2 regions of the Roseburia sp. MSJ-14 genome follow, and region 1 is predicted to be linked to the other one. Evidence: a T-box and tRNA genes for the amino acid it is inferred to sense, from the RefSeq annotation. Region 1 holds a T-box; the other holds one or more tRNA genes.
The links. A T-box is a leader RNA that pairs with one kind of tRNA and senses whether it is charged. The one in region 1 lies ahead of KQI83_RS08020 (valine--tRNA ligase), so its partner is inferred to be a tRNA-Val.
Positions count from the first base shown of each region.

Region 2: it has a tRNA-Val gene. The T-box ahead of KQI83_RS08020 (valine--tRNA ligase) is inferred to sense a tRNA for this amino acid. The anticodon was not compared.

Region 1 is NZ_JAHLQD010000019.1:80,154-96,534, forward strand. Features, by position in the region: gene KQI83_RS07980 (hypothetical protein) at 1-39, opposite strand, end outside; gene KQI83_RS07985 (SigF/SigG family RNA polymerase sporulation sigma factor) at 114-869, opposite strand; gene spoIIAB (anti-sigma F factor) at 880-1,305, opposite strand; gene KQI83_RS07995 (STAS domain-containing protein) at 1,330-1,635, opposite strand; gene KQI83_RS08000 (tetratricopeptide repeat protein) at 1,717-3,048, opposite strand; gene KQI83_RS08005 (hypothetical protein) at 3,072-3,215, opposite strand; gene KQI83_RS08010 (bifunctional folylpolyglutamate synthase/dihydrofolate synthase) at 3,208-4,521, opposite strand; gene KQI83_RS08015 (DUF342 domain-containing protein) at 4,600-5,958, opposite strand; gene KQI83_RS08020 (valine--tRNA ligase) at 6,155-8,803, opposite strand; T-box leader at 9,032-9,267, opposite strand; gene KQI83_RS08025 (ATP-binding cassette domain-containing protein) at 9,350-10,945, opposite strand; gene KQI83_RS08030 (radical SAM/SPASM domain-containing protein) at 10,956-11,957, opposite strand; gene KQI83_RS08035 (radical SAM/SPASM domain-containing protein) at 12,174-13,211, opposite strand; gene KQI83_RS08040 (PqqD family protein) at 13,204-13,479, opposite strand; gene KQI83_RS08045 (helix-turn-helix domain-containing protein) at 13,962-15,761, opposite strand; gene KQI83_RS08050 (TetR/AcrR family transcriptional regulator) at 15,898-16,381, opposite strand, start outside.
Region 2 is NZ_JAHLQD010000008.1:2,369-18,749, reverse strand. Features, by position in the region: gene KQI83_RS02525 (adenine phosphoribosyltransferase) at 1-412, opposite strand, end outside; gene glf (UDP-galactopyranose mutase) at 479-1,579, opposite strand; gene KQI83_RS02515 (hypothetical protein) at 1,751-1,921, shown strand; gene KQI83_RS02510 (NYN domain-containing protein) at 1,954-2,763, opposite strand; gene KQI83_RS17280 (DUF6774 domain-containing protein) at 2,893-2,988, shown strand; gene KQI83_RS02505 (hypothetical protein) at 3,009-3,476, opposite strand; gene KQI83_RS02500 (hypothetical protein) at 3,478-3,651, opposite strand; gene KQI83_RS02495 (hypothetical protein) at 3,757-4,110, opposite strand; gene KQI83_RS02490 (hypothetical protein) at 4,115-4,756, opposite strand; gene KQI83_RS02485 (hypothetical protein) at 4,766-5,581, opposite strand; gene KQI83_RS02480 (hypothetical protein) at 5,658-5,837, opposite strand; gene KQI83_RS02475 (hypothetical protein) at 5,839-6,087, opposite strand; gene KQI83_RS02470 (hypothetical protein) at 6,229-6,441, opposite strand; tRNA gene KQI83_RS02465 (tRNA-Met) at 6,593-6,666, opposite strand; tRNA gene KQI83_RS02460 (tRNA-Val) at 6,681-6,753, opposite strand; gene KQI83_RS02455 (Cof-type HAD-IIB family hydrolase) at 6,938-7,789, shown strand; gene KQI83_RS02450 (hypothetical protein) at 7,782-8,003, opposite strand; gene KQI83_RS02445 (phosphoribosylformylglycinamidine synthase) at 8,270-12,055, opposite strand; gene KQI83_RS02440 (LysR family transcriptional regulator) at 12,443-13,333, shown strand; gene KQI83_RS02435 (ATP-dependent DNA helicase) at 13,351-15,690, opposite strand; gene KQI83_RS02430 (HPr family phosphocarrier protein) at 15,808-16,035, opposite strand.

The DNA.
Region 1 (16,381 bases):
GGATAGAAGGCATAATCGATAAATTTTGGTATGGCTCATTTACTCACTTCCTTTTCCTTCTTTGAAAGTAGTATGCCATGCTTTTTTTCATTTATACATTTATTCTAATGGTTTTATAGTTTTTTTCGCATAGATAATAAAATTTTTTTCTCCATACGACTTACCTGCACCTGACTGATTCCCAGCTTTTCTGCCACTTGCATCTGTGTACATTCTTCAAAATAACGCATCTGAATGAGTTGACGTTCTTCCTCTTTTAATTCCTTTAATAACTGTTCCAGTAACATGTGGTTAATGAGCACTTCATGGCTGTCTTTTTCCTGTGGTAATCGGTCTGCCAGGCAGGTTTCTTTTCCGTTTTCCGGTGCATATGTCTTATAAATAGACTCTACTTCTCCGTTTGCTTCAAGTGCCATAACAATTTCCGTTCTTTCCATTCCTGTCTCGTCCGATAATTCCTGCAATGTAATATCTCGTCCTCGTTCCGCCTGCAAACGCTCTCTCGCCTGTTTTATTTTGGCTCCGTTTTCTTTGATACTCCTGCTTACTTTAATTAACCCGTCATCTCGTAAAAAACGCTTGATTTCTCCGGTTATCATAGGAACTGCATAGGTAGAAAATTTTACTTCAAAGGAAGTATCGAATTTATCAATGGCTTTCATGAGCCCAATACTTCCAATCTGAAATAAATCTTCTAATTCATAACCTCGATTGTTAAATCTCCGAACAATACTCCAGATTAGTCCCATATTTTCTTTTACCATTGTATCTCTTGCCGCTTTATCTCCGTCATGTGCCAGTTCCAGCAGTTTTTTTACTTTTTCATCTTTCGTCCGTACTTGCTCTGGCTTTTCTATCAGCAGCTCCACTCCTTCACCCCTATCCTATGGTTTTTCTCATCGTTACGCAAGTGCCTTCTCCCACTTTCGATACTACCTCCAGCTCATCCATAAATGCCTCCATAAATGCAAATCCCATGCCGGAACGTTCCAACTCCGGCTTGGTGGTAAACAATGGCTCCCTCGCCTGTTCTACATTACGAATTCCCCTTCCACTATCGGTAATGGCGATTTCTACTTGATTTCCTTCTATCTTACATTGAATCCAAATGCTGCCTTCCTGTTGTTCATATCCATGAATAATACAATTAGTTACCGCCTCACTCACTGCGGTCTTAATATCCGCAAGCTCGTCCACCGTTGGATTTAATACCGCAATAAATGCCCCCACTGCTACTCTGGCAAATCCTTCGTTTTCAGATATTGCCTGAAATTCCATCTTCATCTCACTTTTTAAATATTCCATATAATCCTCCTTGTGTTCCCTCTATTAATCGATTTCTATAATTTTCATTAAGCCGGATATCTTAAAAATACGTTGTATCTGCTGATTTAAGTGAATTGCCTTCACATAACCTCCGGAAAACCGAACATTTTTGCATCTTCCAATAATCACACCGATTCCAGAGCTATCCATAAACTGTGTATCCGAAAAATCAAATATTAGATTTCGTACCGGATATTTTACCAGTAATCCATCTGCCTCCTCTTTTAAGAATTCTGCCTGATGATGATCCAATTCCCTTGGCATTTTTAAAATCAAACATCCATATTCTCTTTCATACTTATGTTCCATCTTTTTCTTCCTTTCTTATGATATAAAAAGACGCCATGAATTCTTATTCATGACGTCTTTTGTAAGTTTCTGTTCTTATTGTTATTCTTGTGGTGTCGTGGTATCTCCCATCTCGTCTAAGTAAGACTGTGATGTTCTTGCCCGCTCTGTTTTCGGATGAAGTTCTACCACTCTTTGATAGTACTTCTTGGCATTTTCTGTATCTTCCAGCTTTCGATAGGACTGTGCCAGATAGTAAATGGCATTACCATCATCATAATCTTCATCCATCTGCACAACCTTTTCTAATTCGGTTACTGCTTCTTCATAATTATAACTATTGTAAGCACTGGAACCCTTTTCGTATACACTTGCCAAATACTGTTCGTTTACTTTTCCATTCACTTCATTATAAACAGTCTTGGCACTCTCGGATAATAGCTCCGGATTGATTTCTGCCAGCATATTTCCTGCACTCTCAATATCATTCTGGGTATAAGCGTGATATCCTGCCAACAGCTTATCATACATATCTGTTACCTGTTGTGCTGATTCCTGCTTCTGATTTAAGTCTGTAATCTGATTATTCAAATCATCAATCTGACTTTCTAACTTCTTAATCTCCTGATTCTTAGTGGTCAGGTTGTTGTTTGCCTCTACTTCTGATTTTTTTGCATCTGAGGTTGCGTTCTGTCGTATTCCCGGCATGATTAAGAATAATGCAATTGCTACACCAATTGCCATACCGATGACAATATTAATAATTGTCATAATTCCTGAATTATCTTTGAAGTTTGCCGGCTGAATAATAGTCTCATTCCCACTTTGGTATGCAATCTGTTCCTCTTTTTCTTTGCGGCTGTTTTTCTGAGACGGCTGTTCTCCATGCAACTGCAAATTTACTTCCTTTAAATAACGTAAGGTAAGTGTATTATTTGCATCAATTCTTCCTGCTGCACGAAGTTCCTTCTTCGCCTGTTCATATCTGCCCTCTTGCATATAAAGCAGTGCTAACAACTGATGTCCTTTTATTAAATTAGGATTTAAGGAAAGGACTTTCTTCAACTGTATAATAGCTAAATCCTGACTATCCTGTTTGCAATACAGCAATGCCTGGTTATATTTCTTAATCGTCTGATTAATGGTATTCAGTTTCGCCCGATTGGATTGGATTGACTCTAAATATTGCTCTGCAATATTATCCTCCGGCTGAAGGCTTCTACTAATTACCCACTCGCTTAAGGCATCCACTGTTTCGCCCATCTCAAAATATACTAATCCCAATAAATTTCTTGCCTGTGTATTGGCTTTATAAAAACGCAGACTTTTTCGCAGACACTCTGCTGCTCCTGATAAGTCTCGTACCTTTGCTTTCTCTAGTCCAATGTTATATAACGTATTGGATATACGAATAATTTTATTATAAGAATCCATCTTTACCTTCCTCACCGTCTTGTCTATCTTTGTTCTCTTGCTTCTTTCATAATTTCCTGCATAATATCTGTCATATCGGTAAGGTCTCTATCATATATGGCATCCTCAGCCTCTTCTACTTCAAGGCTTGGTTTAAACTTTTTCAATTCTTCTTCAAAATTAATCATCTTTCATTCCTCCTGCGATCTTTTCTAATTCTCCAACGAGATACAAGGACCCTGCACAGAACAACTTCTGTCCCTTTTTCTTCACTTTCGTTGCTTCTGCGAAAGCCTTTTCTACCTGATCTATTTCTGTTATCTTTATTCTCTGATTCATCGCCTGTGCTTCCTGTTCAAACACCTGCTTTAAAGTTGCTGCCGGAATCCCTCTGGCATCGGAAATCCTAGTTACAAAAATCTGCTCCCACTTTCCGTCTGTTAATAATTCTCTTATAGCTTTCACATAATTCTTTTCCTGAACCATGGAAAAAAGCAATATAGACGGAGTTGTTGCAATTTTATTTACTGCCTGTAAAAAGCACCGAATACCATCTGCATTATGGGCTCCGTCAAAATATATGTCTTCTCGGACTTCCTGCATTCTTCCCTTCCATTGTACCGTACGCATTCCTTCTCGGATTGCTTCCCGGGAAATTTGCTCTGTCTCTCCAAGATAATTTGCTGCCATTAATGCTACTGCTGCATTCTGCGCCTGATATGGAGCACCAAATGGGATTTCCACTTCAGTAACATCATACCGAGATTCATAAGAAAAATCAATCTTTTTCCCGGTGTTTAATAAAATTTTAATTTTCTCTAAATATACCGGAAACATTCTGCAATGCAACTGCTTTCCACGTTCTTCAATCACCTGTGCTGCTTCTATATTAGAGACATCATATACCACCGGAACCTGTTCTTTTAGTATACCTGCTTTTTCCCCTGCAATTTCAGCAATGGTATTTCCTAAAATTTCGGTATGTTCCAGACTGATAGAGGTAATAATAGTAAGTAACGGATGTTCTACCACATTGGTTGCATCCAGTCTTCCACCTAATCCCGTCTCTAACACGGCGTATTTCACATTTCGCTTTTGAAAAATCACCATTCCAACTGCAAACAAATATTCAAAATAGGATGGATGGGAAATTCCCTCTTTTTCCATCTCCTCCACTACTGACTGTACTTGTTCTACTGCCTGCACAAATTCTTCCTGAGTGCATTGTTCTCCATCTATCACAAAACGTTCTTCAATATCTACTAAATGGGGCGATGTAAATAACCCGGTACTTTTACCACTCTTTTTTAAAATATTGGCAAGGCAGGCACAAACGCTCCCCTTCCCATTACTTCCTGCTACATGTATTACTTTAAACTGATTTTGCGGATTTCCCAAGCGTTCCAAAAATGCCTTGGTATGTGACAAAGGATGTTTGGTTGTAAACTTTGGGATTCCTGCTATATAATCTATTATTTCTTCATATGTTTTCATAAAAAAATCACCACTTTCCATTATAATAAAGTGGTGATTTTATGCAAGCACATTTTGTATTGTTTTTTCGACATTTTCTTAAGATTCTAACTGACACATTACTATTTTATCCGGATTCTTTACAAACTCCAATCGTTCCTGCTCTTCTTTTACACTGATTCGTAAGTCATCCATTTCCACCCAGACTCCCGGATATACCTTTCCTTTTACGGAAATACTTCCGCCTTTTGCCCGTTGAATCTGATTTTCCAGTTTTTCAAGTTCTGCCGTATCGTTGGCAAGTAATGCACTGTCCCGAATCTTCACTCGCAACAATTCCGTTCTTCGAGGGTCATTCTTTACATCATTCAGTATTTTTAACCCTTCTTCGATTTTATATAAATTTTCCTGTTCTACCTCTATTTTGCTTCGTAAGATAGTGATACGTCTCATAACATTTGCATCATTTCCGATACGAACCTTTGTCTTTACTTCTCCGTCACTACCGATTGTCTGAACAGAAATGCTTTCAATTGCCCACACTTCTCCGCCTACAATACTTGCCTTTCTGCCATCCAAAATAATACTTCCACCACAAGAAACCTTGCAATTTAAAAATACATCTGCCTGTATGGAACCGTTTGCATGCACCTTGGTATACTCAAAGAACTTTGCTGTAATGTTTCCCCGGCTGGTAACACTTGCCCGGGACGCTCCCATTACACCACTTCTTAATACCACATCTTTACCGGCTTCTATCTGTGCACCCTCCACAATGCCATCAATGGTAATCGTTCCGGTGGCCTTAATGCTTACTCCAGAACATACTCCACCATGAATAATTACATCGCCTCTAAAATCAATATTTCCCACAGATAAATCTACGTCACCGCTTATCTCATATACCGGAAGTATGGTGATTCTTCCGTTCATCATCTCTATTTTTCCGTCAATCACCGCTGTATAAGTACTTCCATCCTCGGAACGTTCAAATCCTCTGCCTCGTAAAGGTACCTGATCTCTACCACGTTTTGCAAGGATTATCTTTCCTTTTACATTCATACCATCCTGCCCCTGATATGCTTTATGGTATTCTGCTATTACCTGACCTTTTTCCACTGTTTCTACCATTTTGATACTCCAGTAATCTACCGTTCCATCTGGTCGTATCTTAGGCTTTTTGCTAAAATCAAGATTAAATTTATAGTCATAATAGCCATCTGTACCATCCTGTGACTGACTTCCTTCGGCAATGAGAATTTCACGATCACATAGTTGTTTTTCCAGAAGCTCTTTCAAATTCTCTTCTATGATTCCAAAATTTACTCCCTTTTGCTTTAAAAACAGTTGTACCGTCTCCATATCTTTATAATTGTCCATTAACTCATACGGTATATATAGAAAGGCCTGCATTTCGTCATCACTAATTCTGACCCGTGGTTCTTTTGATGCTGCCATTTTTTTCCCTCCTATCACGTTTATTTGCAAAATAAGGCTATATATATTTTATATTAACAATTTTAGAACCTTTTTTCAATCTTTTTGTAAGATTTTGGTGTTTTTTGTCGAATATATTTTCTTTTATATGTTTTTTAGAAAAAAAGAGACTGTCTGTGATTTTCACACAACAGCCTCTTCCGTTTTACTTATAAAATTATTTCATCTGCGCCAGACGTTCTTCTACCTGCGCCATCATCTGTTCGTATTTTGCAAGTTTTTCTTTTTCTTCCTGTACTTTTGCTTCCGGTGCTTTGCTTAAGAACTTCTCATTGGAAAGCATTCCCTTAGAACGTGCTAATTCCTTGGTTAATTTATCTTTTTCCTTTAACAGACGTTCTTTTTCTTTTTCAAAGTCTACCAAATCTTCTAATGGTAAGTATACTACTGCACCCGGAATTACAACGGATACTGCGTCTTCTCCAATTCCATTTTTATCTGCCTGTACTTTCACTTCACTGGCACTTGCAAGCATACTGTAAGCACTCTTCATTGTTTCAAAAGTTTCTTGCAGGTTCTTATCTTCTGTTACGATAAAGACCTTTGCCTTTCTGCTTGGTGGAACTTCCATAGCAGTTCTGGTATTACGGATTCCTTTTACCAAATCCTTTACATGTTCTACTGCCACTTCCTCTTCCGGGAAATTCCATTCTTCGGTATACTCCGGCCACTGAGATAACATAATGGTTTCTTCTTCATCCTGAAGTGTACAGAAAATTTCTTCTGTAATAAATGGCATATATGGATGCAACAGCTTTAAGCCCTGAATCAATACCGTCTTTAATGTCCACATTGCAACTTTTGCAGATTCCGGATTTTCTTCTTTTTTGAAGGTTCTGGTCTTTGCAATTTCAATATACCAGTCACAGAATTCGTCCCAGATAAAGTCATATACTTTCTGAACGGCAATTCCAAGTTCAAATTTATCCATGTTTTCGGTTACATCTTTTGCCAATGTATTTACACGAGATAAAATCCACTTATCTTCCGGTGCTAACTTATCAAAGGATGGTTTTGTTAACTTCTCATCTCCAATATTCATCATAATGAATCGGGATGCATTCCATACCTTATTTGCAAAGTTACGAGAAGACTCTACACGCTCCCAGTAGAAACGCATATCATTTCCCGGTGCATTTCCTGTAATCAAGGTAAGTCTTAATGCATCTGCACCATACTTGTCAATTACCTCTAATGGGTCAATTCCATTTCCCAGAGACTTACTCATCTTACGTCCTTCTGAGTCACGCACTAATCCATGGAATAATACGGTATGGAATGGTGCTTCTCCCATCTGCTCGTATCCTGAGAAAATCATACGGATTACCCAGAAGAAAATAATATCATATCCGGTAACTAATACATCGTTTGGATAGAAATAATCTAAGTCTTCTGTTTTATCCGGCCAACCCAAAGTAGAAAATGGCCACAATGCGGAAGAAAACCAGGTATCCAAGGTATCCGGGTCTTGTGTCATATGAGTGCATCCACATTTTGGACACTTACCCGGATTTTCTCTTGCTACTACAAATTCTCCACAGTCATCACAATAATATGCCGGGATTCTGTGTCCCCACCAAAGCTGTCTGGAGATACACCAGTCACGGATATTGTCTGTCCAGTTAAAGTAAGTCTTATCCATACGTTCTGGAAGTAACTTGATTTCTCCGTTTTTTACTGCCTCTACTGCTGGTTTGATTAGCTCATCCATTTTTACAAACCACTGTTGTTTAATCATTGGTTCTACCGTTGTCTTACAACGATCATGAGTTCCTACGTTATGTGTATGTGGTACTACTTTTACTAATAAGCCCTGTTCTTCCAGCTCTTTTACCATAAGTTTTCTTGCTTCATAACGATCCATACCTTCGTATTTTCCACCATTTTTATTGATGGTTGCATCGTCATTTAATACATTGATTTCCGGAAGATTATGACGTTTTCCAACCTCAAAGTCGTTCGGGTCATGTGCCGGTGTAATCTTAACACATCCGGTTCCAAAATCCTTATCTACATAAGCATCAGCTACTACCGGAATTTCTCTTCCTACCAATGGTAAAATCAATGTTTTTCCTACGATATCTTTATATCTTTCATCATCCGGATTTACAGCTACTGCGGTATCACCTAATAAAGTTTCCGGTCTGGTAGTTGCGATTTCTACAAATCTTCCTTCTTCTCCTTTTACCGGATAATTGATGTGCCAGAAAAATCCATCCTGTTCTTCATGTTCTACCTCTGCATCGGAAATGGATGTTTTACATACCGGACACCAGTTAACGATACGAGAACCTTTGTAAATATATCCTTTTTCATATAATTTAATAAATACTTCCTGAACTGCTTTTGAACATCCCTCGTCCATGGTAAAACGTTCTCTGTCCCAGTCTGCTGAGGAACCCATTTTACGAAGCTGTTTTACAATACGTCCGCCGTATTCTTCTTTCCATTCCCATGCTTTTTTCAGGAAACCTTCTCTTCCAAGGTCTGCTTTATCAATTCCCTGTTCTTTTAAGGACTGGATTACTTTTACTTCTGTCGCAATAGAAGCGTGGTCTGTTCCCGGCTGCCACAATGCATTGTAACCCTGCATTCTCTTATAGCGGATTAAAATATCCTGCATGGTATTATCCAGTGCATGTCCCATGTGAAGCTGTCCTGTAATATTTGGTGGAGGCATCACAATGGTAAATGGTTTTTTACTTCTATCTACTTCTGCGTGAAAATATTTATTTTCTTCCCATTTCTGGTAAAGACGATCTTCTATGTCTTTTGGATCATAGGTCTTTGCAAGTTCTTTGCTCATGTTTTTTCTCCTTTTCTTTTACAAATCTTTCCTCAAATACTTCTTTCAATCGAGTGAGCTTGTCGGACTCTTTTGCGCCCGAGCGGTGTCGTTTCCGACTAAATTCTTCTCCGCGAGGTGCGTCTCTTTAGCGGAGCGTTTTTATATCATATGAAAATCATATACTTTCGTATTTTAATGCATCGAGTGTTTCATATGATATAAAAAATGCCCTTTACTGAAAACTCAGTAAAGGGCGAAAATCCGCGGTACCACCTTTATTCACATTACAAATATCATAATGCATCTCTCATATCCTGTAACGGGGATAACTCGTGAAAACCTACTTCGTCAAAAACTTCCACGGTTCAGTCCTCCGGTTCAAAAGCTACCTTCTACAATTCCTTCTTCAAGCGACCTTCCAGCCGATGAATCGCTCTCTCTTTCAAGGGTAATTGTGTACTCCTCTTTCTCACTACCTTTTAAATATATTTTATATATTAAGAGTTAAGTTTGGAATTGTCAAGGTTTTCTTGTGTATATTCATCTATCTTTTATAAATATTTCTTATACGTATTCTTGTATTGTTTCATAATCCCCACTTGCTATTAACCTGCCTTGCTTAATAAATAAAATTTCATCAAATTGTCGTAAATATTCCTCCTCAATATCGTGAGTTACCATTATAACTGTTTTATTAGAATCCATTATCTTACTGGTTATATTTCGAGTCATTTTATAATCAACCCCCGCAAACGGTTCATCTAATATACAAATATCTGCATTTTCAACGTATAATCTTAAAAATCCTATTATCTTTTTTTCGCCGCCGCTTAATAAATTACAATTTTCTATTTTCCTAACGCTACTTCTATTTCTGATATTATCTGGCAGTAAATTGATATCATATGCCCCAAACAAAGAAACATTATTTTCAAAGTTATCACTAAATATTATATCTTTTTGTCCAAAATAACCAACTATATTTGACTTATCATAATTCTTCACATCTAATCCATCGATAAGTATTTGTCCCTTATCAACATTAATTTTTTGCATTATTGCTTTAATTATCGTTGATTTTCCAGATCCACTATGTCCGATAATTGCATATTTTTTTCCTTTTTTAAAAGAAAAACTAAAATCTTTTAAACTAAAATCTTTGTAATTTACAACAATATTATTACAAGTTATTTCTTCCTTAAAGTTATACAACAAGGTTTTCTTATCCTCATTATGTCCTTCTAAATATGCACATACCTTTTCTCTTATATTTTTAGTAGAATTAATAGCATCAATATCATACAAAAAAGATTCTAATGGTCCTACAAAACATTCCACATATGCAAGCGCTGATGTTGCAGTTCCCAATGTTATATTCCCTTTTATAAATAAATATCCTATAATGCCAAATATAATAATATGAACAATATTAATTGCTCCTCCGCTCAAAGAAAGAGAAAGACACTTTCGTCTTCCATAATTCATTCTCATACCACTAGTTTTGTTTAATTCACTATCATGATGTTTAACAACAGCATCTCGCGTCCTTACAGATAAAATAGCATGATTTTCATACAATTCCTTAACTAATTCTACATACTTTCCCATCTGTCTCAAATATTTATTTCTACTATCTGATAACTTACCTGCCATTATCTTAGGAACAAATACAACAACTATTGATTGTATAAGAAGTACAATTCCAATTTTATAATCAATCATAATAAAAATTACTACACTATATATTATAACCATTAAAATAGACTTAACTATATCTAAGGCTGGTGTCAAGTAATCCTGTTCAAGTGTTGTAATATCATTTCCTTGTAATGAAATATATTCTCCCACACTTTTTTTCGAAAATTCATTATTTTCCATTTTTGAAATAACGCTAAAAAAGTCTCTTTTTAATTTATTTTCAAATTCTATTGCTGTTCTCCATACATACCTCTCTGAAATATAACTGGCCACTTCACTAATAGCAATTACAACAATGTATGCTCCAACTAAAAAGAGCACAAATTTTAAACCATACACCTTAGCTTTATCAAATAGTAATTTCTGCAAATATGGTACTATTGCTGTAGTAAGCACATATAAAAAATAAAACACTATTTGCAATATAATATATTTTCTGACGTATTTCATATATTTTTTCATATTTTCACCTTTAATCGTAAATTTCGCTTCTTATATTTGCTAATTCACACTCAATATTCTTTCTATTATTTAAAATAATTCCATTATCATCAAAATTTGTTAACGGACATCTATGACAATATTTTCTATTATTACATTTTTCACATTCATCTAAATCTTTCCATTTAATATTTTGAATACTATTCAATTTACTTGAATTATTCCATATATCAAATATATCACTATCAAATATATTACCAACAACATATTGATATTTTATGCAAGGTTTTACATTGCCTTTACTATCAATAACAATTGAATTTCTGCATTCCGAACAAAGTAGCTCATTTAAATTAGGCAAAACAAATTTTTTTTCTTTTAATCCATCTAATACCTTTAAAACTTGTTTAAATTCATCTTTACCTAATCTACATTCATTTTGCCAAAATTTTCTCTTAACCTGTGGTACAATATCATAATCTATCCTATAGTTATATCCATCCTCAATTGCGAATTTATACACATCTATAAAATTCTTATAATTATCCTTCAAAATACATGTTTTAATTTCAACACTAATGTTCGATTCTTTTAACATATTCAGATTAAATAGAGCCTTTCTTAACGAACCTTTAGTCCTTGTGATTTCATCATGTATTTTTTCTTCCATCGAAAAAATTGTACTAGAAAAAGAATTTATATTATAACCTACTAACTTATTAACAATTGTTTGATTTAGTAACGAAGCATTAGAAAATAAATTTAATTTAAATCCCATACTCCGGGCTTTTTCTATTATATCAAATATATCCTTTCTTGTAAAAATTTCTCCACCAGTTAGCGTTAATTGGTATACTCCTAATTTTCTTAGTTGTATAAAAATATCATATATTTTTTCTGTAGGCAGAATACTTTCTTCTCTTCCTTCTAAATAACAATGTTTACATTTCCAGTTACATTTATTAGTAATTTCTATAATTGCATTTCTCATATATCTTTTTTCTATACTTATATCTTCAATTTTCTTAAACATAATAACTATCCCTCTCAAACAATAAAGGCACAAGATAATTATCTTGTGCCTTTATCATATACACAAACATTTTATGTACATCAAATATCATTATTTTATACAACACTTACTAATTAAAATGGTAAATTAACATGTGTTGAACTACCACTACATCTACATTGTGGTTCTACAACAGTTCCCCCCTTTTTCTCTTTTTTCTTTGTTACAACTGGTTTTTCATACTTCTTCATATAAGCATCCTCCTTTTAATATTTTATATCTAATATCAGCATGTTGACATGCTAATCTAGATTTTCTCATTACATCCCCTTCTTCAAGCTGGGATATTCCTGGACATTTCAAACAAAATCCTTTTTTCTTACACCCTTTGCAAGAACTCATATCACCTAATTTTAAATTTCTTATATATTTTAATTCAGCTGAATCATTCCAAATTTCTTCAACTGTATTTTCATATATGTTCCCACATGATTTTGCAAAGGTATCACATGGATATACATCACCTTTACAATTAATAAATAATGAACTCCTTAATCTATTACAAACATAATCTTCATCAGATAATTGATTTTTCTTTAACAAACCAAGACTCTTATCCTTAAAAACATTTGTTAATTGCCCCCCATTTAGCCTTAATTTTAAATTTGATTTATTGCCATCATTCTTTTGCGTAACAATTGTTGACAATATATAATCGATTTTTCTTTCTTTACAAAATTCCTGTATATTTTTATAACAATTAAAATTTTTTTTCATAAGTACAGTTTTTATCTCTACATTAATCCCATATGCAATTAATAATTCTATATTTTGAATTATTTTTTTTAGGCTTCCTTCTATCCCCATAATTTGATCATTTATACTCTCATCCAAAGAAAAAACTGTACATGATATTTTATTTATGAATAATTCTCTTAATTCTTTAATAGAATTCTCATCAAGTAATGTAATATTAGAAAATAATGTAACATTAAATCCCATTTGTCGTGCCTTTTTTATTATACTGAAAATATCTTTTCTACAAAATATTTCCCCTCCTGTAAAAGATAAATCATACACTCCTATTTTTCTTAATTGATATAGTAAATTAATTATTTTATCATAACTCAATCCTATGTTATCATGATTCGGAATATAACAATGTTCACATCTTAAATTACATGTGGAATTAACCTCAATTCTCACCTCAAATAATTTTTCTCTTTCAGCTAAATAATTTGTAATATATGCTAAACTCATTTTTTCTTTACACATTTACTACTACATCCTCATCTATTAATTCTTTTATAAACTCCTCAGTATCTTCGAATACTACATCATATTCCGTTTCATATTCAATGCTAATTTTCTTTACAGTCTGTTGAAACGAATTTTCATCTAAAACAAGGCTTTCCCAAATTCTTTTGGACACCCCTTCAAAATAGAACCATTTAGAACTTCTATGATTAAATATATATACTAAATCTAAATCTGGTTCAATCTGCCAAGATATACTTTTAGAACATCTAATGTTTCCAAACATTTTTCAACTCTCCTCATACAAAATTTATAAACCTCTATAAATACTATTTACAAATACACACTATCCATTACAATAATGTTACCATTATAAAACTCCGTTATATATTTCTCCTTTTCACCAATATTCACTTTACAAAGCACTATCTGTATCAGCGTTTATTGATTTTTATTTTAAACTCTAACGCATAAAAATAACATGACGTTTTCGGAAAATTATCTTTCCCAAAACGTCATGTTATTTTTTCTTTTCCTCCCTTATAATCAGCTACATTGAAACTTAACACAAATGAACACCGGAAGGAGAACTTACTTATGATGAAAACACTCACAAAAAGACTTTTAACACTTATGTTTACCGGATATTTACTTTTATGTCCAATTATAACTGCTCAAACAGCTAACAATAATCCAGCAGTTTCATCCCCATTAGATAATATGGACGAAACATTTCTTCTTTGTCACTGATACCACTTCTTATTTGTATCAATTTGTATCAAATTTTTTTTCATAATATTCTTTACATATTTTATGATTACTCTTATTTTCAAACAAATCTGTTAAGTAAAAGACTTTGATATATAAATTGTCATAGTCTTTTTTCTTTTCCGGCATCCATCTTTCTAAATTCCACGCAACTAAATTCACACACTCCGCAAGCATCTGTCCATCTTGATTTTTTATAGTTTCTCTAATACACTCTTCTACCAATTGCATACTTTTCTCATATTCTTTAATATCAGAATAAATAACAGCTAATTTTTTTTTCAAAACTCCAATTTCATACCATGATGAAACACTTTTTCTTGCATCATTTTTTAACACTTTTTCAATAACTTCAATTGCACCTGAATAATCTTTGCTATTTTTCAGATAATCCAGAACTATATTTTGAATAATTTCTATTTCCGTTTTTGTATAAAAACGCTCTATTTTTTCGTCACTTGGTATAGTATATTGTAATACTTTTTTTAATTCATCTTTCCCCTGGCTTAACTCTAAAACGCCTTCTGCCTTTTTCACAATAATCTCCATAAAATCAATATACTGCCGATTCTGCACTTCGCTCATATCTAAATGTCCTTCTAATTTCTTTAATAGTACCTTGGCTTCTTCAGTTTTTCCATCAATAATAGCTAATCTTTGTTCCGACATTAAAAGAAAATCACTATAATCATCTGTAACTATCTGACCCCAATAATACCCCACATTTATTTCTAACTTTTCTGCTAATTTTAGATAATTCTTTTTGCTCGCTGCTCTTTTTCCACTTTCAATTCTTGAATACGTCTCAACTGCACAAACTCCTTCACTTAATTCTTCCTGCGTTAATCTTTTTTGTTTTCTTCCTGTTGCCAAATATTCATTCATCAGACATATTCGTTCATTCCCACTATACCAATTTTCCAGTCGAAATTCTGTTGATGCACCGTATTGCTCCATAATACTCACTAATGCTTCTCTTTGTTTTTCATAAATTCTTGCTGTTTCATCCCCTCTTTTCTTCAAATCACAAATTAAAAGTCGTAATACTTCTGGCATATCATAAATTTCCCGTGTACTTTTTAATAACTTTAAGGCTTGTTTTTCTTTCCATATTCGTTCCTCTACTGACATTTCTTCATTCAATAACAATATTTCTGTGCACACAAGGCGAGAATATACCTTTACCTTCTCAAATATATCATCTATTTTTTTCTCTACATATCTTTCTAATTTTTCAAATACCCCTTTTATCTCCTTATTTCTTACTAATTGGGTTTTCTTTTTCCCATACAAATACAGCAAAATTAAATTAAATTCATCTGAACTAATTAAACTTTCTCCATCCCATTCCTCAATTGAAGGAATGGTATATGTAATTGCCTTCGTTATACATTCGTAAAATTTTGAAACATTGTTTTTGCCCTTAAGTGCAATAACTGCATCTAAATATGCATTGTATTGTTCCTGTAATATTTCATTAATTATTACATTTCTTTCTTCACTCTCTTTACGTAGCCTCTTCACTTCTTCCCACTTCTGCTCTCCTATTGCGTCAGATACTTTCTTCTTCCACTCGTAATATTCTGCATCTCGTCTAGAAAGCATAATATTAACTCTGTCTGCTGATTTTCCAAGACGCTGTAACAAAGTATAAAATAATAGGCTATCTACTACATTTTTTCCCGATTCATACTTCGACAATGCCGATACCGAACAAAGCCCATAGCACAACTCTTCCTGTGTAACTCCCAATGTAGTTCTAACATTATATATTATCTGCCCACTTTTTATCCTTTTCATCGGAAACATCTCCTCGCCTTCTATATTGCACCTGTTTTTATCATATCTACATGAAAAAAAATTGTCAATAACACCATATAACCAAAAAGAGACTACTACTCACTCAAAAGTAATAGTCTCTTTCCTCTCTTAAATCTTAATTCAACAACTTTATCATATTTTCATAGGCAACTTCTTTGGCTTTCTCACTATCTACTCTTGCATAGATTCCCTGATAAGTAATATAAGTGGCATACCCCATCACCTGTGATATGATTGCAGTCTGTATTTTATAGTAGTCTGTTTCCTGAATCAGATTTTCTTTTCTTGCCAGCTTTGCAACCTTTTCTACCAGTTGTTTTACAATGCCAAAACACTCTTCATGTTTTTTCATTTCCGTTAACATTTCACCACCATTGGTAGTATCCTCATGCAGTATCTTTATAATGACTGCAAATCCTCGGTACTTTCCAAACACGGAATCCATCAGTGCAAATCCGGTCATGATAATCTCCCGGAAACTACGCTCACTCTCTATCAGTTCTGCAATCATTTTTACATGCTTTTTTCCTTCATATTCCAATGCCCCGGCAATAATCTCTTCTTTGGTAGAAAAATATTCATACGCAGTTCCTTTTCCA
Region 2 (16,381 bases), on a different contig from region 1:
ATTGTTCAATTAATCCGGTAATTGCTTCAATGGTTCCTCCGGTTGCAATTAAGTCATCCACAATAACTACTTTCTGTCCCGGCTTAATGGAATCCTTATGCATTTCAATCACTGCACTACCATATTCCAAATCGTACTCTGCTGAGATTGTCTCACATGGAAGTTTTCCCTTTTTTCGCACTGGAACAAAACTCTTATGTGCTGCATAAGCTACAGGCACACCAAAAATAAATCCTCTGGACTCCGGACCTACTACCACATCATATTCTACACCCTTTAAGGCATCTAAAATTCCATCAATTGCAAGATGTAATCCATCTGCATCCTGCAAAATAGTGGTTATATCACGAAAGATAATTCCTGGTTCTGGAAAATCCGGTATACTTCTTACATATTCTTCTAATTTCTTCATTTTTTGTTCCTCCAAGCGTTTATTATATATACTTTTTCGTCATCCGTCAACTACTGCAACAGCCACTTACAATACTGCTTTTACACACTTTAATGCTGCTTCTATGGTATCATCCATATCATAGTATTTATATTGTCCAAGTCTTCCTCCAAAAATAACATTTCCTTCTTTTTTCGCAAGGGCACTGTACTTTTCGTAGAGGGCAATATTCTTTTCATCATTCATTGGATAATATGGTTCATCACCCTTTTTCCATGTTTTTGGATATTCTCTGGTAATAACAGTCTTTGGCTGTGTTCCGTATTCAAAGTGCTTATGCTCAATAATTCTTGTATATGGAACTTCATATTCTGTGTAATTTACCACCGCATTTCCCTGATGATTTTCTTCTTCTAAGACTTCGGTTTCAAATCGAAGGGAACGATACTCTAACTCACCATAACAATAATCAAAATATTCATCTATCATTCCGGTGTATACAATCTTATCTGCCATTTCCAGATACTTGTCCTTATTCTGCAAGAAGTCTTCTTCTAACTGCACTTCTGTTCCTTCCAGCATCTTTTCTACCATTTTGGTATATCCGCCTATTGGGATTCCCTGGTAATTATCATTAAAATAGTTATTATCATAGGTAAAACGCACCGGCAAACGCTTAATGATAAATGCCGGAAGCTCCGTTGCACGTTTTCCCCACTGCTTTTCAGTATATCCTTTTACCAGTTTCGTATACACATCCGGACCTACCAGATTAATTGCCTGTTCTTCTAAATTCTTTGGATTTTCTACAGAATATTCTCTCTTTTGTGCTTCGATTTTTTCTTTTGCTTCTTTTGGTGTTACCACTCCCCAAAGCTTATTAAAGGTATTCATATTAAATGGCATGTTATAAATCTCACCTTTATAATTAGCTACCGGAGAATTTGTGTAACGGTTAAACTCAGCAAACTGATTTACATATTCCCACACTTCTTTATTAGAGGTGTGAAAAATATGGGCACCATACTCATGTACCTGGATTCCTTCTATTTCTTTCGTATAAATATTTCCTGCAATGTGGTTACGTTTATCAATTACAAGACACTTTTTACCGGCTTTTTTCACCTCCTGCGCAAAAACTGCTCCGAATAAACCTGCTCCCACAATGACATAATCGTATTTTTTCATCTTATTTTCCTCATCATTTCATTTTCATAAATACAACATCTAGTATACCTTGTTTCTAATTCTTCTACAAGTGGTTTTTCTGCCCTGTTTTTTATACTCTCCGTGTCTTTTAGCACCTTTTTAACACCATATTTCCATCACTTCTGCTATAATATATTTGAGGTGATTAAGATGTCCTATAGCGGTACATTAGAAAAGAAGGATACAGAACTGTTAAAAAAACTGCAATCCGAAAACACACTTTTGCTAGAAGAAAACCGGAAATTAAATGATACCATCAGCTGGATGCATGACACCATCTGGCATCTGATAAGCACCCGACATACAGACCGAGATTGTTAGTACTAAGCAGGCTTAAACGCCTGCTTTTTGGGCTATCGTCCCTCGTTCTCTTCTTTTTTTCGTACTAATACAATCTTAGTAATTCCATTACTGGAATCGTCTTTTCTTGTCTGAAGTTCCGGAAAAGATTCTATCATCTTCCCAAATTTTGTATATCCATAGTTACGGCAGTCAAAATCAGAATACATCTTCTGTATCATATTTCCAAGCTCTGATAAATACATCCATCCTTCTTCATCTGAGTTTTCATCTAATAATGAGACAACGGTTGCCTTAATTGCCTGCAAATTGGTAATTGGTTCTGCCTGTTCTGTTTCCTGAATATTCTCATTCTCGTTCGTAACTACCTTAATCCGTTTCTTGGCATATACTTTCTGTGCCGGTTTCCTTCTCTGTTCCACTGCATTTTTGTATAATACATCCAATGTCTTAAACTGTTCACAGGCACGCACAAATGGTGTTGGTGTCTTACTCTCTCCCATACCTATTACATGCTTTCCTGACTCTCTTAAACGCATTGCAAGCTTGGTAAAATCACTATCTGATGATACCAGAATAAATCCGTCTACATTGTCCATATATAGAATGTCCATGGCATCGATAATCAATGCTGAATCCGAAGAATTCTTTCCGGTTGTATAACTATATTGCTGTATTGGTGAAAGTGCATTATTTAACAAACACTCTTTCCATGAATTTTTTAAATTGGAAGTCCAGTCTCCATAAATTCTTCGAATCGTTACATTTCCAAAAGACTGCGCCTCTTTCGTTACAATATCTATGTATTTTGACGATACATTATCTGCATCTATCAATAATGCATATCTTTTTTCTTCTTCCATATAGTCCCCTTTCTTTTAACTGTCAAAACAGTATCCTATATCTACTAAGCTTGAAAACACCTCTTCAAGCAGAAACTATTATACCACATTCTTCCAAGAGTTTGGTAGGTGCTTTGAAATGTTTTCACTATTTTTACACAACTTGGGGACACTTTGGAGACAATTCTGGCTCATGAAGAAGCATGTCAAAAAAATAATGTAACAAATAATGAGACAAATAGATAGAGGTAAGTGCCTGAAAAAGTCTAGGCACCTACCTCTATCTGCTTAAAAATGTCTTCAATTATCTTTAAAACTTCAAACATAAATGTTTGGGCATCCTTCAATCCACAACTAAAGGTAAGAAATAATTCCCTGTCTTCATAATCCATAATTGCTACGATATTATATAAATCCCGCATAAGCGCATTGGACTTGTAGGTTAAAATTGCAGCATTATGTTTCTCTCCTTTTTTCTCTAATAATTCTCCCATAGCAAATCCAGGTGCCATGCGCGCATAACTGTTTTGATATTCTTCGATTCTTTTTCCAACCTGCTGTGCCAGTAACTTATTTTGATTTTGCACAATTCCCAAAACAGCTTTTTTCTCCTGCTGGATAAATACACTGTCAAACTTCACATTGTTATAATATAGTTTCACTTCTTCCTCTGTCATGGATTTGAATCCATCCGGTAACTTAACAGAAATATTCTCGTATGTGATCTGCTCCATTCTATTTACTTGCCTCCCAGTCCGAATTATCATATGTTAAATCAACATCACTGTCCCCTGTTTTTACTAATTTTCCTGTATCGGAATTGTAAACGTTAATTACAACTTTCCATTCATCACTGTTCACTCCTGAGAATAATTGATACGAAGCACATAGAAATTCCGCATATCTCACATAAACTATCGCCTTATCTGCCGGGAGTTCCAAGTTATAGTATGCATTTACTTCCGTAAAGGAATCATTATGTTCCAGTCGATAGTTTTGGTCATACTCCTTAAACTATTCTTGTAACTCCTCCATCATTGTTCCACGGGAATCCATCCAATACTCTTGTTGTTTTTTATTAATTTCTACTGTTACTGTTCCATCCTCATTTTCGTATATATCCAAGCAGTTTCCACCATTTTTAATTTCTTCTACTGTCTCTTCCGCAGACTTTCCCGATATGTTAAGAAATTTTTGATTGAAATCTACTTTGATAATTTCTTCCTCACTGTTCTGAATCGTTTTTTCTGTTTTTCCGTCATTATTTATATTTTCTATATTTTGTATCTGCTCCTTGCCACAACCGGCTATCATAATCACAATTGCCATTAATAAAACAATCGTTTTATTTCGATATGTTCTCCTCATTTTTTTATTTACTTGCCTCCCAGTCTGAATCTTCATACCCAAAATCTTCATCGCTGCTCCCACTTTTTACTAATTTTCCCGTGTCTGAATTATAAATATTAATAGCTACTCTCCAATCATTAGTAGCAGCACCTGAAAAAAGTTGATAGGATGCGCACAAGAATTCTGCATACATTACATATACAATTGCCTTATCTGCCGGAAGTTTCAAGTTATAGTATGCATTTACTTCTGTAAAAGAATCATTATGTTCCAGTCGATAGTTTTGTCCATACTCTTGAAGCTGTTCCTGTAACTCCTCCATCATTGTTCCACGAGAATTCATCCAATACACTTGTTGTTTTTTATTAATTTCTACTGTTACTGTTCCATCCTCATTTTCGTATATATCCAAACAGTTTCCACCATTTTTAATTTCTTCTACTGTCTCTTCCGCAGACTTTCCTGAAATATTAAGAAATTTTTGACTGAAATCTACTTTGATAATTTCTTCCTCATTGCTCTGGATCGTTTTTTCTATTTTTCTGTCATTATTTATATTATTTATATTTTCTATATTTTGTATCTGCTCCTTACCACAACCAGTCGTACTAAACACAGCTATTACTAATAAAATTGCGACTTTATTTCTATATTTTCTTTTCATTTTTTCTCCCTATAATACACACAATCCCAAAGATGCACCACCAGTGGGTATCGCAAATATGATACCTCCGATACAAATAAGCCCACCTGCTACAAATGCAACATCTTGCCAATCACCATCTATATCTGCCAGCTTCGGTAGTTCAACTATCTCGGTCTCATATTCCGGCACCGGTGTTGGTGTCCAACCATTATCTTTTACCTTTTCTATACCAATTGCCGAAGTAATAGTACCTCCTCCGATTTTTGTTGCTACTGATTCTTCAAAAACTACTTTCTCGTATGAAAATGTCGTCTTTATAGCATATGTGGTATCTCCATCTTTATATTTACTTTGCATTTCCAGATTTCCACCCGAACTAAATTTTACATTTCCATTATCCGTTTCTCCGGAAACTTCCACATCCCCGTCCAATAATCCTCCACCAATTTTTATAGCATCAGCAAGTTCTCCTGGTAGTGAAATCTGCTTCAGTTTTAATCTTTGATCACTTATTACCAAATCAATATCTATGTCCGCATTATTATCATATTTTCCTGATACGGAATAATACTCTCGCTTTATTTTGGTGGCAACTGCCTCATCGCTTTCCACATAATTTTCTCTGGTATTTTTCAAAAAAGTTATTGTACTGGAAAGTAATCCTCCCATTCTTATATGCAGTCCCACATACAATTTTGCAATTTCTTCTAACTGACTTACTGTAGCACCACCACCTACTACCTCCGGAGCATTTACCTCTTTCTCTAACCAACTTTCCTTTAATGCTTCCATTTCTGTAATGGAACTATCTAATTCATTTACATCAATATCTATTTTTCCCATAACACACCCTCCCTAAAAAAGATACTCATCTGCATCATCAATTATTAATTCATTTTCTGCCATCTCTTTCACTCCCTTATCTATACCGTATATTTCTTAACTGTTTTCTCCAGTATTCCATTCGTTGTTCTCTGCTATATATTTTTCCTGTCACATCATCTAATTGCGTATAAAGCCTGTCCTGTTCTCTTACAATTATTGCTTTCGCATCTGACAGGCTATTATATGCATTGTTAAATTCTCCGCTGTTAAGCAAATCATTCAATTCCGGAATAATAACGAGATGCAATTTTTATTTGTGACATTTTAGGCACAATACCTACCAATCCCGCTTTTCTTACATCTTGTTTTATACCAAAAGTAGTCTGCAATGTTATGAATTTATTCTTCAAACATTCCAGACTACTTATTTGTTCTTCAATCTCATTTTTCTGACGTTGATATAACTCTATCAATTCTTCATTATCGCGTATATTATTTTTTATTTCCTGTTCTGTTATTCCCATTTTTCTCTCCTCATTCATCCATAATCTTTTTACATTCTACAACTTTTTATATAAATTTCAATAAGGTAAAGAAATTTTCTTGTCATTTGGGGAATTTCATTAAATATCATTTTCGATCTTAATATAATGTGATATTATAAATTATTTATTGTATTTTCCCAATTCTCTTACCACAGGTTCTCTTAGTTCTACAGCCTGAGAATGAGAAATTATCTTTAATATATCGCATGCACCGGTAATGGTATGATCCAGATATTCCAAACTCATTCTTTTATTTTCTCCATAATCGTTATTTAAAATATCTTCTAATGTTTCAGTAATTCTTTGTCTTAGATATTCTATATCAACTTCCATATTCTTTTCTCCGTTCTGTTAATATAGTTTCATTATAAAACGAAGAAAGTTAAAAGTTTACTGGTAATATTTTCCAGTTATTGTTTTCCATAAAACACAAATTTCCTATTGCATAAAAAAATAGAACCTAGAATCTTCTAGGTTCTTGACGTAGCGGAAGAGGGATTTGAACCCCCGACACCATGGGTATGAACCATGTGCTCTCGCCAACTGAGCTATTCCGCCATATTCGATATATATGGGACCTACAGGGCTCGAACCTGTGACCCTCTGCTTGTAAGGCAGATGCTCTCCCAGCTGAGCTAAGATCCCATGTGTTTGTGTTTGTCGTTCTTGACGACTGCTTGACTATTATACAATTAAAACCACACAAAAGTCAACCCCTTTTTTCAAATTTTTTGGAATTTTTTCATTTATTCCAACAACTCTTTCATTTTTCCCGTTTTTCGTGCTATACTAGCTACTAGAAATGTACTAAATTACATGGAGGTATCTTATGGAAAAACAATTTTTACTTGTAGCTCTTGACTTAGATGGAACTCTGTTTAATTCCAAAAGCTCTATTTCTGATGAAAATAAAAAAGCAATCAAAACTGCTGCCGCTGCTGGTACAATTTTTGTTATTGCAACCGGAAGACCTTACAACGGGCTTCCCTTAGAAGCCATGAAAGAATTAGGCATTCAATATGCAATTACTACTAACGGTGCTGCTGTATATAAAGTTCCAGAACGTGAATGTCTCTTTGAATGTTGTATGCCCTGGGAAGAAGCTACTACATTAGTGGATAAGCTATTAACTCTTCCCATCCATTTAGACCTTTTTGTAAACGGATGTGCCTACACCCCTGATATATGCAAAAAAGCTATCGAGAGCATGAATCAACTTCCAAAGGAATTAAAAGAATATATTTTATCTACCAGAACTATGGTACCTAATCTTACAGATAAAATACGTCAGCAAAAACAGGATATTCAAAAAGTGACTTTGAACTTTCCTGCCGACGAAAACGGTGTTCCTCTTTACCGTAATCAGGCCATGAATATTTTAAATACTTATCCGGATGTCTATTATCTTTCTGGAGGGTATGGTAACCTTGAATTTACGAAAAAGGGAATTTCCAAAGCGAAAGGTTTATCCTTTTTGTGCAACTATCTTAACATCCCTATCGAGCAAACCATTGCCTGCGGAGATAGTGAAAATGATCTAGATATTATAAAAGCTGCCGGACTTGGCATTGCTATGTCAAATGCGCCGGAACATGTAAAAGAACAAGCAACCGATATTGCACCGTCCAATGATGACAATGGTGTGGCTGCTATCATTGAACGGTGGATTTTAACTACTTAAACAAATTTATAAACTTTTGCCAAAGTCCGGTTTCTTCCGGCTCTTCTTCTACTACATGTTCAGCCTCCTGCACCTGAATTGCCGGAGTTTTTATCACGAACAATACGGAATCTACCTTTGTATTCTTATCGGATACAAAGGATTTTACTTCCGTTCCTTCCCCTGTAAGCTCCTCTATTTTTTCGTTAATTAAGACCGATTTGAGAATCATCAAAACACATATGGCACTTTGCAGATAAATATGATTTTTTTGCTTTTGTTATAAATCAAATTCAAGATGAATTTGTAGAAAGTTGTAAACCAATCCAGAAGAAAAGCTGTTGGAACAATTTGATCTTTTGTTTCATTCTTTTCAATTATCATAGGAAAGCCATGACTTTCACGTTTCAATGTAACACAGTATTTCCTATTGCATAGAAAAAGCCCTTGCAGAAAGTTTTTCCTCTCTACAAGGGCTTTACATTTCTAGTTATTCACTTCCTACTTAAAGTAAGCAACTCCACTTTCAAATATCTTCATATCCTGCTCACCATAGATATTAACAGCTACGCTGTCTCCTCTACGTTCAGAGTGTGCCATCTTTCCAAGGATACGTCCATCCGGACTGGTGATACCTTCGATTGCCATATAAGAACCGTTTACATTCCACTCTTCGTCCATAGTAGGCTGTCCGTTCTCATTTACATACTGAGTAGCTACCTGTCCGTTAGCAAAGAGTTTATCTAACCATTCTTTTGGTGCAACAAAACGTCCTTCACCATGAGAAGCAGGATTACAGTAAGTCTTTCCTAATTCTGCCTGTGCTAACCATGGGGATTTATTTGTTACTACCTTTGTATAAACCATCTTAGAAATATGACGACCAATGGTGTTATATGTCAAAGTAGGGGAATCTGCTGTCTGCTGTCTAATCTCACCATATGGTACTAATCCTAACTTAATCAATGCCTGGAATCCATTACAAATACCTAACATCAATCCGTCACGTTCCTGTAACAGTTTATTTACTGCTTCTGTCATCTTTGCATTACGGAATGCTGTTGCAAAAAACTTCGCACTTCCTTCTGGTTCGTCTCCGGCAGAGAATCCACCTGGGAACATGATAATCTGTGACTGTTCAATCGCCTTTACAAATTCATCTACAGAATCACGAATATCTGTTGCATTCAAGTTCTTAAATACCTTTACAATTGTATCTGCTCCTGCACGCTCAAATGCCTTTGCACTATCATACTCACAGTTTGTTCCCGGGAATACAGGAATAAATACTGTAGGTTTTGCGACCTTATTCTTGCATACATAGATACTGTCTGCCTTGAATACATCTGTCTTAACTTCTTCTTTTCCTTCTACTGCAACTGTTGGGAATACTTTTTCCAAAGTGCCTGTCCATGCCTCTAATGCTTCATCCATTGTGATTTCCATATCACCATAGATAAACTTCTTCGCATCGTTTACTTCACCGATTACTTTGCTGTCTGCGATTGTCTTAAGTACCATATCCACTTTATCTGCCGGTACTTCTGCTACCAAGTTACCGAATCCAGGTGCAAACATGCAATCTTTGCATACATCTGCATCTACGGTTACACCTAATTTATTACCAAATGCCATCTTACTTAAAGCAGATGCAACACCTTTTCCATCTAATGCGTATGCAGATACAATTGCTTTCTTCTGAATCAATTCATGAATTGCATCATATAATTTCATTACCTGAGCATAATCCGGTAAATCATATGCATCCTTTGCAATCTTGAAACTCATTAACTTGTTACCGGCTTTTTTCAGCTCTGGTGTAATAATATCCTGCTCTTTTGCAATATCAACTGCAAAGGAAACCAAAGTTGGTGGTACATCAATATCGTTAAAGGTTCCGGACATGGAGTCTTTTCCACCGATAGAAGGAAGTCCAAATCCAATCTGTGCATTGTAAGCTCCTAACAATGCTGCAAATGGCTGACTCCAACGATGTGGTTCTTCGCTCATTCTGCGGAAATATTCCTGGAAAGTAAAACGAATCTTCTTATAATCACCACCTGCTGCAACGATTCTTGCTACAGACTCTAATACTGCATATACAGCTCCATGATATGGACTCCAGGAAGATAAGTATGGGTCAAATCCATAAGCCATCATTGTTACGGTATCGCATTTTCCATTCATAACCGGAAGTTTTGCAACCATACTCTGTGTCTCTGTTAACTGATAACGTCCACCATAAGGCATGAATACACTTCCTGCTCCGATAGAGCCGTCAAACATTTCTACTAAGCCCTTCTGAGAGCATCCGTTTAAGTCGGATAAAGTAGTCATCCAAGCTTTCTTTACATCTCCGGCATTTAATGCTTCTTCTACGCCTGCAATTTCTTTCTTTTCAAAGAAGTTCTCTTCTTTTGCAGGAATATCAACAGCAACAGTTGTTTCCTGATGCGCTCCGTTGGTATCTAAGAAAGCTCTGGAAATATTTACAATTTCCTTTCCTCTCCACTCTAATACCAATCTTGGCTCTTCTGTTACAACTGCAACTTCTACTGCCTCTAAGTTTTCTTCTTTTGCATAATTTAAAAACTGCTCTACATCTTCCGGTGCAATTACAACTGCCATACGCTCCTGAGATTCAGAAATTGCGATTTCTGTTCCATCCAGACCTGCGTATTTCTTAGGTACTTTATCTAACTGTACACGAAGTCCGTCTGCTAATTCACCGATTGCAACAGAAACTCCACCTGCACCAAAGTCATTACATTTCTTAATAATATGAGCCACTTCTTCTCTACGGAACAAACGCTGAATCTTACGCTCTGTAGGTGGGTTACCTTTTTGAACTTCTGCACCACAGGTATCAATAGACTGGGTGTTGTGAGCCTTAGAAGAACCGGTTGCTCCACCACAACCATCACGTCCGGTACGTCCACCTAATAAAATAATAATATCTCCGGGATCAGAAGTAAGTCTTTGTACTGCACGTCTAGGAGCAGCTCCCATAACAGCACCAATCTCCATACGTTTTGCTACATAGTCCGGATGATAGATTTCCTTCACATATCCGGTAGCAAGACCAATCTGATTTCCGTAAGAACTATAACCATGTGCAGCTCCACGAACTAACTTCTTCTGTGGTAACTTTCCTTCCATAGTATCTTTTACAGATACAGTAGGATCAGCAGCTCCGGTTACACGCATTGCCTGATATACATAAGTACGTCCTGACAATGGGTCACGAATTGCTCCACCAAGACAAGTTGCAGCTCCACCAAATGGTTCAATTTCTGTTGGATGGTTATGTGTTTCATTTTTAAAGTTTACTAACCATTCTTCTGTTTTTCCGTCTACTTCTACCGGAACAACAATAGAACATGCATTGATTTCATCAGATTCTTCCTGATCGTCTAATTTTCCTTCTTTTTTCAGACGTTTCATTGCCATCAAAGCAAGGTCCATTAAACAGATAAACTTGTCATCTCTTCCTTTATATAATTCCTTATGGGTATTTACATAATCTGCATAAGTTTCTTCCATTGGCTTCTTATAAAAGCCTTCACCGAATGCTACATCTTTTAACTCGGTAGAGAAGGTAGTATGACGGCAATGGTCTGACCAGTAGGTATCTAATACACGAATCTCTGTCATAGAAGGATTACGCTTCTCTTCGTTTTTGAAATAATTCTGAATATGTAAAAAGTCTTTAAATGTCATAGCAAGTCCCAAAGAATCATATAATTCTTTTAACTGTGCCTCTGGCATATCTTTAAATCCATCAAATATTTTTACATCTGCCGGCTCATCAAACTTCTGTACTAAAGTTTCTGGTTTTACAAGGTCTGTCTCTCTGGAGTCTACCGGATTAATACAGTGATTCTTAATCGCCTCTAACTGAGCATCTGTAACTTCACCTTCGATTACATAGGTAGTTGCAGAACGGATAATCGGTTCTTCGTTTTCATTCAATAACTTCATACACTGTTCTGCTGAATCAGCACGCTGGTCAAACTGTCCTGGTAAAAATTCTACGCTAAAAGTCTTTGCATTTCCCAGTTCAAAGTTCTCTTCATATACATCATCCACAGGTGGCTCACTAAAAACAGTCATTAATGCCTTCTTGTAAGTCTCCTCTGAAATATTTTCAATATCATAGCGAATCAATACGCGCACATTCGTTACGGTCTTAATTCCCAAATAACTCTTGATTTCAGACTGCAACTCTTTTGCCTGAATTGCAAATGCAGGTTTCTTTTCCACAAATACACGTCTTACGTTGCTCATAAATACCTCCTGAAATAATATAAAATAAAACAAATCTACTTAGCCGTACCAAAACCCAGTCCGCCACTTTTCCTACAAACATGAAAACTGACATTCTTAGATTTTTCACCGCTTATTGCTACGCTCATTATATCGTGATTTTATCACTCCATAATTTCGTCGTTCGTTGAACACACAAGCATGTTCCTCTCACTTGCATTCATTATATCATACACACATATAATTAGTATAATTAATATATTTAATTTCATTTATAAGTATTGTTTCATTTTTGCCGCATATTTATTAGCAGGAATCCTAATTGACATACTTATAATTTCCACTTATAATTATTATAGCTATATTATATAATTATTATTAAAAGATATTATTAAAAGAGGGACGTCCATGGATATTAACTACGAGTTATATAAAGTTTTTTACTATGTAGCTTCTTCCCTAAGCTTTTCTGAAGCCTCCAAGAAGCTCTTTATTTCACAATCTGCGGTAAGCCAGTCTATTAAGACTTTGGAAAAGAAGTTAGAACACCCACTATTTATCCGCAGTACCAAGAAAGTACAGTTAACCCCTGCCGGTCAGATTTTACTAAAACACATTGAACCGGCTATGAATCTGATTCAACGTGGAGAAAATCAGCTACTGGATGCCAATACCCTTGGACTTGGTCAGCTTCATATCGGTGCCAGCGACACGATCTGTCGTTATTTTCTTGTTCCTTATATCAAACAGTTTCACAAGAAGTTTCCAAACGTTCCTATTAAAGTAACAAATGCTACTTCTTTAAATTGTGTTGATTTACTGGAACAGGGTAAAGTGGATTTGATTGTAACCAATTATCCTAATTCCCATCTCAATGGTTCGTATGTACAAAAGACCGTATCCACTTTCCGAGATGTGTTTATTGCTAATCCTGCCTACTTTAACTTAAGACAACAGGAAATTCCTTTTTCCGAATTAAATCAATATCCTATTTTGATGTTGGATCGCAAAAGTACCACCAGTGAATTTCTTCACAATATTTTCCTTCAACATCAATTAGAACTGATTCCGGAAGTAGAATTAAGTAGTAATGACTTGCTTATTGACCTTGCCAAAATTGGTCTTGGAATCGCCTTTATTCCGGACTATTGTCTTTCCAGAGACACACCGGAATTATATGTACTGCAAACCAAAGAAAAACTACCGGAACGTCAACTGGTCGCTGCCATTAATCCAATTCTTCCGGTTTCTGCTTCTACCGAAGAATTTCTAAAACTTTTACCAAATGTAAATGCATAAAATTCTGGAGTAACCTATCAGTTACTCCAGAATTTTTTTACTCTTTCCTGTACATTTTCTACTGTTACTTTCTCATAATCTGCCCATTCTCTTGGAAACATGCCGAGATATTCCCGTTGTAAAAAACGCTCATCCAATAAAACAATGACTCCCTTATCCTCCACCGTTCTAATAACTCTTCCTGCTGATTGCAGTACCTTATTCATCCCCGGATACCGGAAGGCATAGTCAAATCCTTCTCCATAACGCTTATCATAATAATTTTTCAATATTTCCCGCTCATTACTGATTTGGGGTAATCCCGTTCCCACAATCACAGCTCCTATCAGTGCCTCATTTTTCAAGTCAATTCCCTCCGAAAAAATTCCACCCATAACACAAAATCCTACTAGCGTATTTTCTCTTTCCATACGGAATGCTTCCAAAAATTCTTCTCTTTCCTGTTCCCGCATACCGCTTTCCTGTACAACACAGTCCATTTCTCCCAAATTCAGAGCATAAAATTTTTCCAATACCTGCCCCATCATTTTATAAGAAGGAAAAAATGCCATATAGTTTCCTTTTCTTCCCTGGGCTGTTTCGTAAATATAACGAGCTATCTTAGTAAATTCCCGTTCATTCCTTCTGGTATATTTACTGCTTACATCTGTACCAATTACCAATAAACGCTGTTCCTTTGAAAACACCGTTTTTGCATACACTGCATAATTATCCTCTTTGGTACTCAATAGTTTCTTATAATACTGAATCGGTAATAATGTTGCCGAAAAAAAGATTGTACTTCTTCCCTTATCCAAACATTCCTGCAAATTCACCGCTGTATCCACACAGTAAAGTTTTACCTTGAATCTTCCATCGGCTTCATGTTCCGTATATACAACATAATTTTCATCCACTCGCTCATACATATTTAGGAAATGGCGCAACTCTAAGTAAAACTCCTGTACCTCTTTTTTCTCCGGAAAAGAAATATCCTTTAAGAAAAACTCTTCTAATGCTGCTCCTAATTGCATCAGTAAAAAAACGAATGCCCCCAGATTGTCCAATATCTCATAATTGTCGCACTGTCGTTTCAATTCCAGCAAATGACTATTGCACTTTTCCAATGCTTTTACGCATTTTCTACTATGCTCCTTCATAATCTTCTTTACTTTTAGAAAGTCTTCCTTATAAAGAACTGCACTATACATTTCCCTGCCACGTTCTACCAGATTATGTGCCTCATCAATTAAAAATAAATATTCCCCCTTTACTCCCTCTGCAAAAAATCGTTTCAAATACACATTCGGGTCAAACACATAGTTATAATCACAAATAATATCATCCACCCATAAAGTAGTATCTAGACATAATTCAAACGGACACACCCGAAACTTTTCCGCCTGTTGAATCAAAACTTCTCTGGTAATATCACGTTCTGTTTGAATCAAATCAAATACTGCATCATTTACACGATCATAATGTCCTTCTGCGTAAGGACAGTGCACCGGATTACAATCCATTTCTTCACACATACATAACTTTTCTTTTGCAGTAATGGTAATAACTCGTCCCAGATATCCCTGTTTTCGAAGTAAATCAAAGGTTTCTTTTGCAACTGTTCTGGTAATGGTTTTCGCTGTCAAATAAAATATTTTATCTGCCAACTCTTCCCCTACTGCCTTTACTGCCGGAAAAACTGTAGTAATGGTCTTTCCTGTTCCTGTTGGTGCCTGAATAAAAAGATTTTTCTCCCGATTGATGGTACGATATACTCCAGCTGCAAGTTCTTTTTGTCCTTCTCGATACGGATAGGGAAACTCCAGTTTTTCAATGGATGTATTTCGCTCTATTCTTGCTTCATACTGAAAATTTGCCCATTTTTCATATAAGCCTACCACCATTTCAAACCATTCTCTGATTTCTTCAAAAGAATAACTCTGTTGAAATCTGCGAATTTCTTCTGTATCCAGGTTGCAATATGTCATCTGTACACGAATTTCCTCTAATTCCTGTTGCTTTGCAAAAATGTAAGCATAACACTTTGCCTGCGCCAAATGTACTTCTATTGGTGCCTCAAGTGCCTGTACATCCATATAAACACCCTTTATTTCGTCAATGGTGACTCCTGTTTCTTCTATTATAATACCGTCTGCTCTTCCTTCGATTAGTAGCTGATATTTTTCCTTCTGCAATTCTATCTTTAAAGGAACTTCCGGTTGATAAGAAGCCCCCATTCTTCGTTGAATTTTGCGGTGAATCCTGCTACCTTCCTGCATCGCTTCTTTCTGACCGCTTTTTCCTCTACGATTATCAATATCACCTGACCGCAGGACAAATTCCACCAGATTCCTTACCGAAATCTTGATTTGTTCCATTCCTTATCCTCGTACTTCTCTTTTTTATTTCTATGCACTAACTATAATACAAAAAAGATGCATAATAATATATTATGCATCTTTTCTTCTCTTTTGTCTATCTTTACATGTCCTAATTTAAGCTACACTGTACTTACTCAATACGTTTTCAAACTCCAAATCTTCTCCGCCATATTTTACGGTTAATTCCTTAGACATTCCAAGTCCCATAACTCCTAAAATTGACTTTGCATCAATTACAATACGCTGATAGGATATGTCAATGTCGAAGTCACAGTTCCCAGCTGCACGCACAAAATCTTGCACTTCTTCTGCATCTGTCAGTTTAATGATTCTTTCATTCATTTTCTTCAATCCTTTCTACATGCCCCCATCAAACTAAACAATAGGGATTATAGCATCTTTTTTCATTTTGTCAACTTTTCTGCGGTAAATTTTACCATGGTAACGTGCTAATTTTTACTGTTTTTTAAGTAAATACTATACACTTTTTGTCATATAAACATTTCACTTTTCACACCTTATTGAGAAATATTCCTATTTTTATTGTCAAAATGATTTGTTTTTTTTTTATTTTTGCCATGTTTTTATTCATTTATACAATTTTGTATTTTTTATAATTTTCCATTTCTTGACTATTTTATAATAAGAATCTATAATATTTCTTATCATAAAATACTATATGCTGTTA